One region of the Achromobacter sp. DH1f genome, then DNA from elsewhere that is predicted to be linked to it. Evidence: riboswitches for the same ligand, from Rfam matches in the RefSeq annotation. Region 1 holds a riboswitch; the other holds the start of a gene.

What was found. A riboswitch is a leader RNA that binds a small molecule or an ion and turns the genes downstream of it on or off. The one in region 1 is predicted to bind fluoride.
Region 2: another riboswitch for fluoride. It lies ahead of U858_RS0124070 (hypothetical protein); the one in region 1 lies ahead of U858_RS0106545 (voltage-gated chloride channel family protein).

The regions. Positions count from the first base shown of each region.
Region 1 covers NZ_AYMF01000008.1:15,231-21,932, reverse strand. Annotated here, with positions in the region: gene U858_RS0106555 (hypothetical protein) at 1-312, shown strand, start outside; gene U858_RS0106550 (histidine phosphatase family protein) at 340-957, opposite strand; gene U858_RS0106545 (voltage-gated chloride channel family protein) at 954-2,306, opposite strand; fluoride riboswitch at 2,423-2,491, opposite strand; gene U858_RS0106540 (winged helix-turn-helix domain-containing protein) at 2,589-2,951, opposite strand; gene U858_RS0106535 (DUF4148 domain-containing protein) at 2,970-3,290, opposite strand; gene U858_RS35590 (hypothetical protein) at 3,488-4,393, opposite strand; gene U858_RS0106525 (ABC transporter substrate-binding protein) at 4,574-6,304, opposite strand; gene U858_RS0106520 (DUF2160 domain-containing protein) at 6,419-6,702, opposite strand, start outside.
Region 2 covers NZ_AYMF01000028.1:111,670-118,371, forward strand. Annotated here, with positions in the region: gene U858_RS36005 (hypothetical protein) at 1-268, shown strand, start outside; partial or broken gene U858_RS33910 (NADH:flavin oxidoreductase) at 763-1,740, shown strand; partial or broken gene U858_RS36265 (transposase) at 1,794-1,915, shown strand; gene U858_RS0124070 (hypothetical protein) at 2,150-2,677, opposite strand; fluoride riboswitch at 2,744-2,809, opposite strand; fluoride riboswitch at 2,908-2,980, shown strand; gene U858_RS0124075 (voltage-gated chloride channel family protein) at 3,061-4,374, shown strand; gene U858_RS0124080 (DUF190 domain-containing protein) at 4,394-4,756, shown strand; gene crcB (fluoride efflux transporter CrcB) at 4,771-5,157, shown strand; gene U858_RS0124090 (DUF190 domain-containing protein) at 5,183-5,503, shown strand; gene U858_RS0124095 (histidine phosphatase family protein) at 5,881-6,501, shown strand.

The sequences.
Region 1 (6,702 bases):
GCCGCCACCGACGTGCAATTGGCCGACGCCTCTGCCCTGGCCGCGCAACTGGCCAACCATCACCCCGGCTCGACCTCCATTGACGGCTGCGGCCATGCTGCCGTCTCCGCGACATACGCCGTCGCCGCCGCGCTGGCCGGCAAGGCGCTGCGCGCCGCGGAATACGCCGCCTACGCCGCCGTGTACGGCCAGGGCGGTTACGGAGCAATCTCGGACCCGGACGCATTCACCATCGAATTCGCCTGGCAGGCCGACACGCTGGCGGCGTTGGCGGCCCGCGAGACCCCGCAGGCCAGCGCCGAGCACGCCTGATCCCGAACGGCCACGCCACCCTGGCCGCTACACGATGCCCTCGGTATGCAGGGTCTCGTTCAGCCGATGCAGCGTGAAGGTCTCGCCGTCGATGTCGATTTCATTGACGCAGCACGGCTGCTGCTTGATGCGCCAGTAGCGCGACAAGGGCAGCCCCAGCGCCTGCAACAGCAGGATGCGGTTGATGCTGTCGTGCCCCACCAGCACCACGGTCTGCCCGGCGTGCGCCTGCATCACGTACTGCAGCACGCCGATGCCTCGCGCCAGCACGCCAGCCAGCGTCTCGCCACCCGGAATCGCCGCCAGGTCGGGCGCTTGCCGCCATAGCCGATGCTGCTCGGGCCAGCGGGCGCGCACCTCTTCGTGGGTCAGCCCCTGCCATTCGCCGTAATCGGTGTCGGCCAAGGCGTCGAGAATGCCGGCGCTGGCACCCGTTGCGCTGGCGATTTCGGCGCCCGTGCGCACGCAGCGCGACAGCGGGCTGGTGTACAGGGCATCAGGCCGCCACGACTTGGCGACGCGTGCGCCCAACGCACGGGCCTGGCGCTGCCCCAGATCGGACAGCGGCACCTCTGCCCGGCCCCGGAACCGTTCCGGTGAAATCCAGTCGACGTGGCCATGGCGGGCCAGGATGATCTTGGTCATGTGCGCTTCTCCTGTTGATGGCGCGAAAGTGGCCGGGCCGATGCCGCCTTGGCGGCGACAGCGTGAACGCCCGGCGGCGGGTCTGACAAGGATAAGTCGGCCGAACCGCCGCCCTGCCCTTGCCGGTGATGCTTGCGATGGCCGACACGCTGGGCCCGGTAGATGCCGGCGTGCCCGGAAAACAGATAGGCCGTGACGCAGCCGATGGCCGCCAGCGGGCCGATGTCGGCGCCGAACAGTTCCATGGCCATCAGCGTGGTCGCGATCGGTGTGTTGGCCGCGCCGGCAAACACCGCCACGAAGCCGATACCGGCCATCATCGCGAACGGCATGTGCAAGAGCGGCGCCAGCGCATTGCCCAGCGTGGCGCCGATGTAGAACAGTGGCGTGACTTCCCCGCCCTTGAAGCCCGTGCCCAGCGAGGCTACGGTAAAGGCGAACTTGCCCAGGAAGTCCCACGGCGCCATCGGCGCCTGAAACGAACGCACGATGTCGGGAATGCCCAGCCCGATGTAGCGGTAGGCGTCCAGTGCCCACACCGCCGTCGCGATGACGACGCCGCCCGCCACCGGGCGCAGCGGCGCGTAGGCGATGGCCTGCCTGACCGCGGCCGCCAGCTTGTGCACGGCCGCCGCAAACAACATGCCGACCAGGCCAAATACGATGCCCGCCGCAAACACCGCCGCCACGCTGGCCACGCCCACGGGGGCGATCGCGCCGATCGCATACGCCGTGTGGTGAATGCCCCAGGCCAGGCAGACCTGGTCGGCCACGATGCTGGCGACCAGGCAGGGAAACAGCGCGTCGTAGCGCATGCGGCCGATGGCCAGCACCTCCAGCCCGAACACCGCGCCGGCCAGGGGCGTGCCGAACACCGACGAAAAGCCGGCGCTGATGCCCGACATCAGCAACACCCGGCGGTCTTCGCGTTCCAGCCGGAGCAGGCGCGTCAGCTGGTCCGCCAGCGCGCCGCCCATCTGCACCGCGGTGCCTTCGCGCCCGACCGACGCACCGAACAGATGCGACACGACCGTGCCGCCCAGCACCAGCGGCACCATGCGCAGCGGCACGACCTTCTTGGGGTCATGAATCTCATCGATGATGAGGTTGTTGCCGGCATCCACCGACTTGCCCAGCCGGTGGTACACGTAGCCCACCGCAAAGCCGGCCACCGGCAGCAGCCAGATCACCCAGGCGTGGGTTTGCCGCCAACCGGTGGCCAGGTCCAGGGCAACCAGGAAGATCGCCGACGCGCAGCCGGCCAGCGCGCCGACCAGGGACGCAATCGCGAACCACTTGCCGGCGTAGGGCAAGAGTTCAAAGGGTTCTACACGGGGAAATCGCGGCATGGGTCATGGCTCGAAAGGACTCGGGCTGACCAATGGTTCAAGGCTGAACAGAAGCCGCAGATGAAGCCAAAAAAGAGGCCAAAAATGCGAACGCCTACAGCCCCGACGTTGGTCAGGTTTCTGTAGGCGTCATCAACCGCGCAAGGCGCGGTGGTTAAAGGAGGAACACCATCTCCATTGGCAGGAATATAGCCGAAGGCGGCGTGGCCTGCCAAGATGCCGATGAGCTGGCCCCATAACCAGGCGGGTGGCTGCCGCGCGACCTGGGCCGGACGCGCGCCGTCACAGCGGCCCGGCGGCCAGCATGAAGCTGCCGCCGCGGATCACGTGCAGCAGCCGCGGCCGGCAGCCGCCATCGACCTTCTTGCGCAACCGCCGCATGGCGATGGCCACCGCCTGGCACTTGACGTGCTGTGGCCCGTGGACATGCGCCTTGGTCTTCCAGACCTGCTCGGCCAGCTGCCAGCTGGTGAACACCGCGCCCGGGCTGCCCATCAGCAAGGCCAGCAGCCCGAATTCCTTGGGCGTCAACAGCAGCGCCTGGCCGTCGCGCCACGCCCGAAAGCGCAGCAGGTCCAGCTCCAGGTCCGCAAATTGCAGCCTGTCGCCGGACTCGGGCATGCCAGTGAGCAGGATGTGGCTCACGTCCAGGCCCTCTCGCGGCTAGCGGCGCGCGTCGGTCTGGCGCTGCACCTCGGCCTGGTAATCCGGCCCCGTGCGCAGCCGCACATATTCCGAGAACGCGGCCTTGTATTCCGGGCTGTAGATATCCGGCGTGGCCTCGCCGCGCCAGAACCGGTCCACCCCGGCCCGCTTCCACAGCGCCAGATCGGCCAGCACTTCGGCGCGGGTCAACGACTGGCCATACGGACTGGTCAACGCCGTGGCCGGCGCCCCGGCCGATGCCACCGGCTGCGCCAGCGCGGCGCCCGACACGCCCGTCGCCAGGGCCAGGAACAAAGCGGTTTTACGAAGAATCTGCATGCTTCACACTCCTAAGAATCACGTTGGGTACTGCACGGAATTCATTCTAGGAAGGCGATGCAGACAGAAAGCGGATAGGGAGATTACGTTTTTGAAAGGTCAGCTATAGGCTCGCTAGAGGAAGCTTCTTGATGGAAAAACGGCACGTCCTGACCTGTAGCACAAAAAATAGGGACGCATTATCGCCCCCAAACCTATTAGATTTTCAAGCTGTCCTTCGATACAAAAATAATCGACACCCCAAGGTTATCGGCGTCCTCCTGCAATGCGGCTGGCACCGTTTTCGACGTCACCAAGACGGAGCGCCCATTCGGCACCAACCCTTTAATTTTCAGCTCGGCTCGCAGTAACGCTCGGTACTTTACGCATTGATAAATTCCGCGTTCCAAATCTGCATCATTAGATATTTCGGATTTGACTTCAACAGCAATGCAACCCTCACCATGCTGGAACAACACATCCACGCGATCACCTGAAGCGAACAGCCACTCAGTCTCTCCTCGCTGAAATTCTATTTTTGAAGCCAATACTTCAGGATGATCAGCCACCCATTCTTTTAATTTTCTATGAGCCTCGCTCTCCGGCTCACTGGACCATCCTGATTTGGTTGGCTCTCGATCGGAAGTCTCAACATCCTCGAGCGCCGGAATTGCGTCGACAATAGGCTTCAGACCATATCTTTTCAATACATCGCGCCATCCATCAAAACGCCATACTTCCTCAAACGTCTCCCACGCCATGGTTTGTCTATCACTGTCGCTGAGGCCACGTTTCGGTATGCCACGAAGATGATTAGTAATGTAGTAGTCGCAGCCACTCCCAGGTATGCCGGACTTTGCATTGACTATCAACGCATTAATCGGCGGATGTTTAACACCCGTTTCTTGTTCAGTTTCTATCATTGCGTCGCCAATGGCACCTGCCGGATGCCCATACACCACGACGTTGACATGATGTCCCCAACCTCTTCTTTGCAGTTCCTCGTCCAATTGCCCGTAGGTAATTGTCTTCTCGTTCTCGGCACACCAGACGAGTAAAGGCAATATTTTTCGCGCAATATCTTCAGTCCAGCGCTCGCCCTGTAGGGCTTCCGGCAATGGCATTTCGTTTCCAATAAAATATATAAAATAAAAACAATAACATACATTTTGTAATATTTTTCATATTACAAAAGCTAATCCGCATGTCTGCATCCCTCCGCCGACATACAAGCAGTAATTTCCGACCAAAGAAAACGCCACGAGTCCGTGGCGTTTTCTTTGATTAACCGAGGAATAGGCCCACTACCGCACCTTGCCCTCCTTCCAGGCTTCCAGCAGCTTTTCATAAGCCACCGTCTCGCCCTTGGGCTTTTCATTGCCCAGCTTCTTCCACGGCGCGTGTTGATCCGACAGCCACTTGTTCGGATCGCCCTTGGCGTTCAACTTGGGCGCGCATTGGGCCATGCCGGCGCGTTCCAGGCGGGCCATGACCTGGTCCATTTCATTGGCCAGGTTGTCCATGGCGGCCTGCGGGGTCTTCTCGCCCGTGACAGCGGTGGCGACGTTCTTCCACCATAGCTGGGCCAGCTTGGGGTAGTCGGGCACGTTGTTGCCGGTGGGGGTCCAGGCCACGCGTGCCGGGCTGCGGTAGAACTCGATCAGGCCGCCGTAGTTGGCCGCGTTCTTGGTGAAGTAGTCGCTGTGGATGTCGCTGTCGCGAATGAAGGTCAGGCCGGTGATGGACTTCTTGAGCGAGACCGACTTGGACGTGACGAACTGGGCGTACAGCCAGGCGGCGGCCATCTTGTCGGGGTTGGTGGACTTGAAGAAGGTCCACGAGCCGACGTCCTGGTAGCCGTTCTGCATGCCGTCCTTCCAGTACGGGCCATACGGCGACGGGGCCATGCGCCACTTGGGGGTGCCGTCTTCGTTGACGACCGGCAGGCCCTTCTTGGTCATGTCGGCGGTAAAGGCCGTGTACCAGAAGATCTGCTGGGCGATCTGGCCTTGCGCGGGCACGGGGCCAGATTCCGAGAAGGTCATGCCCATGGCCTGCTGCGGCGCGTACTTCTTCATCCAGTCGACGTACTTGGTCAGCGCGTAGACGGCGGCCGGGCTGTTGGTGGCGCCGCCGCGCGCGACTGACGCGCCCACGGGGGTGCACTTGTCGTCGGCGACGCGGATGCCCCATTCGTCCACTGGCAGGCCGTTGGGCAGGCCCTTGTCGGCGGCGCCGGCCATGGACAGCCACGCGTCGGTGAAGCGCCAGCCCAGCGACGGGTCTTTCTTGCCGTAGTCCATGTGGCCATAGACCTTCTTGCCGTCGATTTCCTTGACGTCGTTGGAGAAGAAGTCGGCGATGTCTTCGTAGGCGGACCAGTTGGTGGGCACGCCCAGGTCGTAGCCGTACTTGGCCTTGAACTTGTCTTTCAGGTCTTGCCGGGCGAACCAGTCGGCGCGGAACCAGTAGACGTTGGCGAATTGCTGGTCGGGCAGCTGGTACAGCTTGCCGTCCGGCGCGGTGGTGAACTTGGTGCCGATGAAGTCCTTCAGGTCCAGGCCCGGGTTGGTCCATTCCTTGCCGGCGCCGGCCATGTAGTCGGACAGCGGCAAGATGGCGCCGTAGCGGTAGTGGGTGCCGATCAGGTCGGAATCAGAGATCCAGCCGTCGTAGATGGATTTGCCGGACTGCATCGAGGTCTGCAGCTTCTCGACCACGTCGCCTTCCTGGATCAGGTCGTGGTTGACCTTGATGCCGGTGATTTCCGTGAAGGCCTTTGCCAGGGTCTTGGACTCGTATTCATGCGTGGTGATGGTTTCGGACACCACGTTGATTTCGGTGACGCCCTTGGCCTTGAGCTTGGCAGCGGTTTCGATGAACCACTTCATCTCGGCCATCTGCTGGTCTTTGGACAGGGACGACGGCTGGAATTCCGAATCGACCCACTTTTTCGCTTCCGGCTCGCCGGCCCAGGCTCCTGACGTACCGATCAGGGCGATGGCGGCCGCCATGGCGTGCATGCGCAATTTCATGACCTGTCTCCTCGATAAGTCTTCCCGTATCGTGCTGCGGACCGCTGGCCGGGGAAGACGCTGGCCGATAGTCCTTCCAAACCGCTGATGTCGCGCGGGGTTCTGTTGCCCCTTTCAGCCTTTTCTCATGATGAACGCCAGCAGCAGCATGGACAGCACGAAGCTGATCCACACTGATGGCGGCTCATCCAGCGAAAACCATTCCACCGCCTTCTGGCCGAAACCCAGGAACGCCAGGTTGAGCCAGGCCGCGGCCATCAAGCCGATGAACAGGCGGTCGCCGCGGGTGGTGCGCAGGGGCAGAAAGCCCTTGCGCTCGACCGTGGGCGCCTTCAGTTCCCAGACCGTCATGCCGATCAGCATCAGGACGATGCACGAGAAGAACACGGCGACCGGGG
Region 2 (6,702 bases), on a different contig from region 1:
TCGCGATGCCCCTCCCCGCCTGGGCACGATGGACGTGGCCCTGTTCAGCCAGTGCCTGGGCGGCGTGTCGCAGTACGCTGCGATCGACAAGCATCCGGAGCTGTTGAAGAACGTCAAGTGCCTGATCAGCCCGCTGGTGCCCAATATGGCGGCCGTCTTCAGCAGGCTCGACGCGGCCCAGGGCATCGCGCAATACCAGGAACTGATCGACCTGGAAATCCTGAAGCTGGGCGGTTTTGCCACCGCCGATATGTCGGGCAGGCTGTGAGCGCCCAACGTCAAGCTCCCCGTCCTGATGTAGCAGTTGCGCGATAACGCGGTGATCGACAACCCGAGCGATGCCCAGAGCACATTCGACGCCCTGGCTAGCAGCGACAAGGAACTCCACTGGATCGAAGGCACGGCCAAGCGCTTCGAGGACGGCTACAACTAGTTCGGCCGCCATACCGAGAAGGTGCTGCCGTACCTGGCCAGGAACATGGCCTGAGGCCGTCAACCACAACGATCCGTAGACGGAATAACGCCCCTTCCAGAATCCAGCCTTTTCCCGTGAACGGCCAGTCGATACCGAATTGCCAGCAAAATGACAGCCCCCCTCTTCCAGTCCTTCCGCTTCAACAACGGCCTGGCGGTGCGCAACCGCGTGGTGCTGGCGCCAATAACCACCTGGTCGGCCAATGAAGAACAGACCATCTCTGAGCAGGAGCTGGCCTGTTATCGCGCGCGCCCAGGGCGTGGGTCTGGTCCTCACGGGCCACCCAGGTGCAGGCCAGCGGCATCGGTTTCACCAATGAGTTCGCCGCGTATGGCGATCGCTTCATCCCCAGCCTGCGCATGCTGGCCGCCGCCGCGAAAAGCGGCGGCGCGCTGACCGTGCTGCAGATCTTCCACGCCGGCACCAAGGCCGCGCCCAGCCTGATTCCAGACGCGGACGTGATCAGCGCCAGCGCGACGGCAGCGCCCAAGGGGCCCTTCAACGACGGCAAGCTCGCCAGCCGCGCTCTCACGCACGAGGAAATCCTGGGTGTGATCCGGGACTTCGGATAGGCCACGCGCCGCGCCATCGACGCAGGTTTCGACGGCGTGGAATTGCATGGCGCGCATGGCTTTCTCATTCAGAATTTCCTGTCGCCGCTCTTTAACCAGCGCGCGGACGACTGGGGCGGCTCGCTGGAAAACCGCATGCGTTTTCCGACCGAAGTCGTGCGCGCAGCGCCCTGCGTGATCGCCACGCACGCAAAGCGGCCATTCCTGGTAGGCTACCACATCTCGCCGGAAAAACCCGGCGAAGGCGGACTGCGCATCGACGATGCGCTGGCCTTGGCGGAAGCACTGATCGAGCGCGGACAGATCGACTATTTGCACGCCTCGCTCTACGACCTGCTGCAGGGCCGGCCGCAGGCCGCGACCCATAGCGCGACCACGGTTCGACAGTTCATCGAGCGCGTGGCGAGCAGCCTGCTGTTCATGGCAGCGGGCCAGATACGCACGGCCGAACAGGCGCGCCAGGCGCTGGCCCTGGGTTTGCCGCTCGTGGCCGTGGGCCGCGGGCTGGCGATGAATCCGCGCTGGGTGGAGTTAATACAGACCGGGCGCGACGAAGACATCGACATGGCGCTGGACCTGTCCCACGAGCCGGGCGAGCTGCAGGTGCCGGACACGCTGTGGTCGGCGATCAAGAGCACGGCCGGCTGGTTTCCGGTGCAGGAGCAGAACGCGACCCTTGCCCGGGCAAGTTAAATTGGCGGGCGGTACTGTCCGCCGGACCGCAACCACCGCGGCTTCGCCGCGGTATGCAAGAACAGATCATCGGCGTGAAAAAGGAGGGCGAGGCAGAGGAGCCAAGGTAGCAGACCTGTGCCCCGAGCACGGAATCTCGGGAACAACTTACTACACCTGGAAGGCGAAATTCGGCGAAATCGATGCTGGGCAAGGGTGCACTTCGGCATCTCCTAAGCAAAAAGTAGCCAGCCCGCAGGCCAAACGCGAACCGGTCAGGACGTTGATGACCGAGCGCGGAATGTGTATCCCCGGGCCTGCGAGCTGGTAGGCATCTCTCAGTCGCTATTCGCTTAGAAAGTAAGCGTACGGACGATATGGCATTAACCGAGCGCATGAAGGAGATGGCGGCGCTCAAACGGCGTTACGGCTAGCCGTTGATAAATTCTCCAAACACTCCCGAAGCGCGAGAGCGAATGATGGCGGCCCGCAATGCGCTAGCAAGCTTGGACACTGCAGCGCAGTAGGTCTGGATAGCTTCCAGATACCACCGCTTTTGTTGATGGATGACGTGCAACTTTCCCGCTTGAGCAAGTTGCTTGCGCATTGCGCGCATGCCATCCGCGAATGATCTCAGCGATTGGAGCTTGCGATCCGCCAGATCACGGAATACCTCATGACGATACGCCACAGCTTCCAAGGTATGGAGCGGCACGCGGAACAGCCCGTCCAGTGCATATTCCGCCCGCCCCGCCACGATCGCACCAAAGGCTTGATCAAGATTCAGGTCCACAAAATAATCGGGCTCGGGCGGAGACAACTCCATCAGCGCGATGCTTTGATGCGCATCGTTGAACAGGAGGCTCAATTCTGGAAAGGTACCGGGCAATGGGCCGGCGGGCACGGCATCCGTCTCTTCTTTGCTGGCCAAAGCAATATTGCTAACTTGGTTCGCCATCCTTACCCCACAAGTTCTGTTGGTGGCGTTACGGGCGAAAAAAAACTACGTGCCTCGTCTGCCGAGATCAACGTAGGCATCATCAGCCCAGGGTTGGGCGAGTAGTGGAGGAATGCCATCTCCGTAATCAGTGTATCGACGCAATCGTGGCATGGCTAGCCCCAAAGAAAAAGGGGGGCACAGCATTCCGAACCTGCTTGCGCTGCCTATGCTCCACTGCTAAGATCAATGCATTCTACGGAGATGGCATTCCTCCGTTAACCGCCGCAATTTTTCACTGCGGCTGATGATGCCTACAGATCCCTGGTTTGCACCGGGTCTGTAGGCATTTTTGTCCTACGGCTGCGCAGATCAGGGGGGTCTCTCCCTTTTGTCCTGATCCCATGCCGCGCACAACACGCTTAGAACAACTAGACCTCCTGCCCTATATCGGCAAATGGCTGGTCATCTCTTTAGCCGTCGCGTGCCTAGCCGGCATTGCCTCCGCCCTCTTCCTGCATGCACTCGATTGGGCAACTGCGACCCGCGAAGCGAATCGGTATTTGATCTGGCTCTTGCCGGTTGCCGGCTTCGCGGTGGGCTGGTGCTATCTCCGCATGGGACGCCCTGTCGAGGCGGGCAACAACCTGATCATCGACGAGATCCATGACCCGAAGAAGGTCATCCCGCTACGCATGGTACCCATGGTGCTCGGCGGCACGGTCATTTCGCACCTCTTCGGAGCTTCCGTAGGGCGCGAAGGGACGGCAGTGCAAATGGGGGGAGCGCTGGCCGACCAGCTCACCCATGTGCTACGGATGCGTCCCGAAGACCGCCGGCTCATTCTCATGGCAGGGATTGCCGCCGGGTTTTCATCTGTTTTCGGTACGCCATTGGCCGGAGCCATTTTTGGCTTGGAGGTGTTGGTGATTGGCCGCATGCGCTACGACGCTCTTTTTCCATGCGTGGTGACTGCCATTGCCGCAGATCAAATCGGGCTTCTCCTGGGTGTCCATCACACACACTACGCCGTGCTGGAGGTCGCGCCGATAGGCCTGGTAAGCATCCTGAGCGTGGTGGTGGCGGGCATACTGTTCGGGTTGATCGGCATGATCTTCGCCAATAGCGCGCACGCCATAGGCGCGGTCATGAAGCGATACGTTCCCTATGCCCCCTTGCGTCCGTTCATCGGCGGTGCGGTGGTCGCCGTGGCCGTCTGGGCCACCGACGGCTACCGCTACATCGGCCTGGGCATCCCGTCCATTGTTCAAGCGTTCCAGCAGCCTGTCGCGCCATGGGACTTCCTAGGCAAACTCCTATTCACCGTCGCCTCGCTCGGAACAGGGTTCAAAGGCGGAGAGGTCACCCCCCTCTTCTACATCGGCGCGACCCTCGGCAACGCCTTGGCTCCGCTCCTGCATCTGCCGTTCTCGATGCTCGCCGGCCTCGGATTCGTCGCTGTCTTCGCTAGCGCCGCCAACACCCCGATAGCCACCATCGTAATGGCCATCGAACTATTCGGGCCTGAAATTGCGCCCTTCGCCGCAGTTGCCTGCATCGCGGCATATCTGTTCTCTGGCCACAGCGGGATCTACCACGCGCAACGCGTCGGCCATTCAAAGCACCGCGTCTTGCCCGAGGGCCTTCGTATATCGGAGCTTGGCGCCTATCGCAAACAACTGCGCCAACAATCGATGGCCTGCACCCCCGAGAAATAAACCCAGGACCTTATACAGAATGACGACTGACATGACCGCCTTGCGTCTCTACTTTCCCATTTCCGCGCGCGCCTCAGCCACCCGCTTCTGGCACCGGCTGAGCGCGCCCGCCTTGGCTCACCACATCATCAATGCCGCCCAAAAATCGGGCATCCAGCAGGCCGTACTGCACCACATTCAATCGGGCTATCTCAAAGGGGAAAGGTTGACGCATCTCCACCCTGAAGTCACAAGCATAAGACATCCGCAGTGTGTCGAGTTGATCGATAGCGAATCAGCGCTCAGGAAGTTCCTCCACGACCACGCGGCCGAACTGCACAAGGTGCGGGCGGTGCTGCTCAAGTGCGAGATACCGCTAATTCCAAACAGCCAACCCACCTGACGCCGAGGGATTCGATGCTTGCCACAGTCTTCGCGATTTCAATAGGGGCCGCCCTCGGAGCCCTGTTGCGGTGGTGGCTGGGAAACGCTTTCAATTCCCTATTCCCCTCCATTCCTCCCGGCACCCTGATCGCCAACCTCCTGGGTGGCTACATCATTGGACTGGCGATCAGCTATTTCGGAGGGCATCCGGGGCTTTCTCCCCAGTGGCGCCTATTTATCGTCACTGGTTTCTGTGGCGGATTGACGACCTTTTCAACTTTTTCCGGGGAACTGGCATCGTTGTTGCAGCAAGAACGATTTGGGCTGCTGGGCACGTCCATCGTGGTGCATGTGGCGGGCTCGCTCGTCATGACGCTGCTAGGCATTGCCACGATCTCGGCCCTGCGATCGACGAACTGATTCACACCCAATAGGAAGACGAAACATGAAGGGATATCAATTGACTTTTTACACCCAGCAGGATCGCCGGCACGGTAAGGAAACGCTGTCGGAATGGCTGCTCAACCTGGCGAAGCAGCATGGTGCGTTGGGGGGGACGATGTTCAGCGCGGGCGAGAGCTTTGGCCATGAAGGGCGGTTTCATTCGGCGCACTTCTTCGAGCTTGCGGATCAACCCGTTGGGGTCATGGTTGCCGTGGACGAAGCCACATGCGACACCCTGCTAGAAGCGGTCAAGAACGAGGCTGTCGATGTCTTCTTCGTAAGAACGCCCGTTGAATATGGACGCACAGGATCTTCGACCTGAGCTAACGCCAACACTTTCGAACACCTTAGGCATGTCGAAAACTCATCGTTCTATCGTGTTATGCGCTCGTGACGCCCGCTCGGAACCCGAGCGACAAGCAGTCAGCGATGACGTGTTCAAGCACCTGCTTCGATGGACCGCAGGAAACCTATTGTTGGTACCTGTTTGGTGGATGCTGTCTTCAGTCCAGTATGAAGGAAATGAATGGCTAATTGGCATATGGGGATTTCTAACTGGGGCTGTCTGGGCACGTATTCTGGCCCTCCTCATGCTTTGGCTAAGACTTCGGCCTCGCCGTGTTTCCGAGCGATGACATTTTCACTTCCACGCCAGCAAGCTAGCCATAACTTTATGTTCAATATCGGAGATCGAAATATATGACGCACCTGATCCTCACGCGCCACGGTCACGTCGACTGGATTGCTACCGAGCGGTTCCGTGGTCGCGCGGAACTACCTCTTTCTGAATTGGGAAAGCGACAAGCCACCGCGCTTGGAGCGCGGATAGCCAGAAGCTGGAAGCCTCGCGCCATTTACGCCAGCCCGCTCTCGCGTTGCGTGCATACGGCGCAGGCTATCGCTCAGACGACGGGCGCTGCCGTGCAAACGCTTTCCGACCTAGTCGACACCGACTATGGGCAGTGGCAGGGGCGCACCCATCAGGAAGTGCAGGCGCATTGGCCTGAAGAGTTCAAAAGCTGGTTCGAGAATCCGGACTTGACGGCGATCCCAGACGGCGAGACGTTGGCCGCGGTCCTGGTTCGTGCGACCTCGGTCCTGCGCAACATGATTGCAGAACATCCCGATGACCAAGTCGTCCTGGTCGGACACGACAGCATTAATCGAGTGATCCTTTTGCATGCCCTGGGGTTGCCGCTATCACATTACTGGCGAGTAAAGCAGGAGCCATGCTGCGTCAACGAGATCCGCATTGAAGGCGGCAAATGCGCGCTCTACCGAATCAATGAGAGCTTTCATCTGATTGGTCTGAGCGCCTAAGCCCCTTGCGCTGGAGACCGAAGATCGTGAACTGATGGCCGGCCCTCATAAGTTTCTCTAAGCGGGCGAGCAGCCCGTCTCCGAGATTTCTCATGCATCCCTCTTCCGAGTCGCACCTCCTATCCACGGGGCGTCAGGGCAGGGCCATGGGCTTCGTGCTGTTCGTCGGCCTGCTGAGCTTCTTTACCAATATGGCGCATG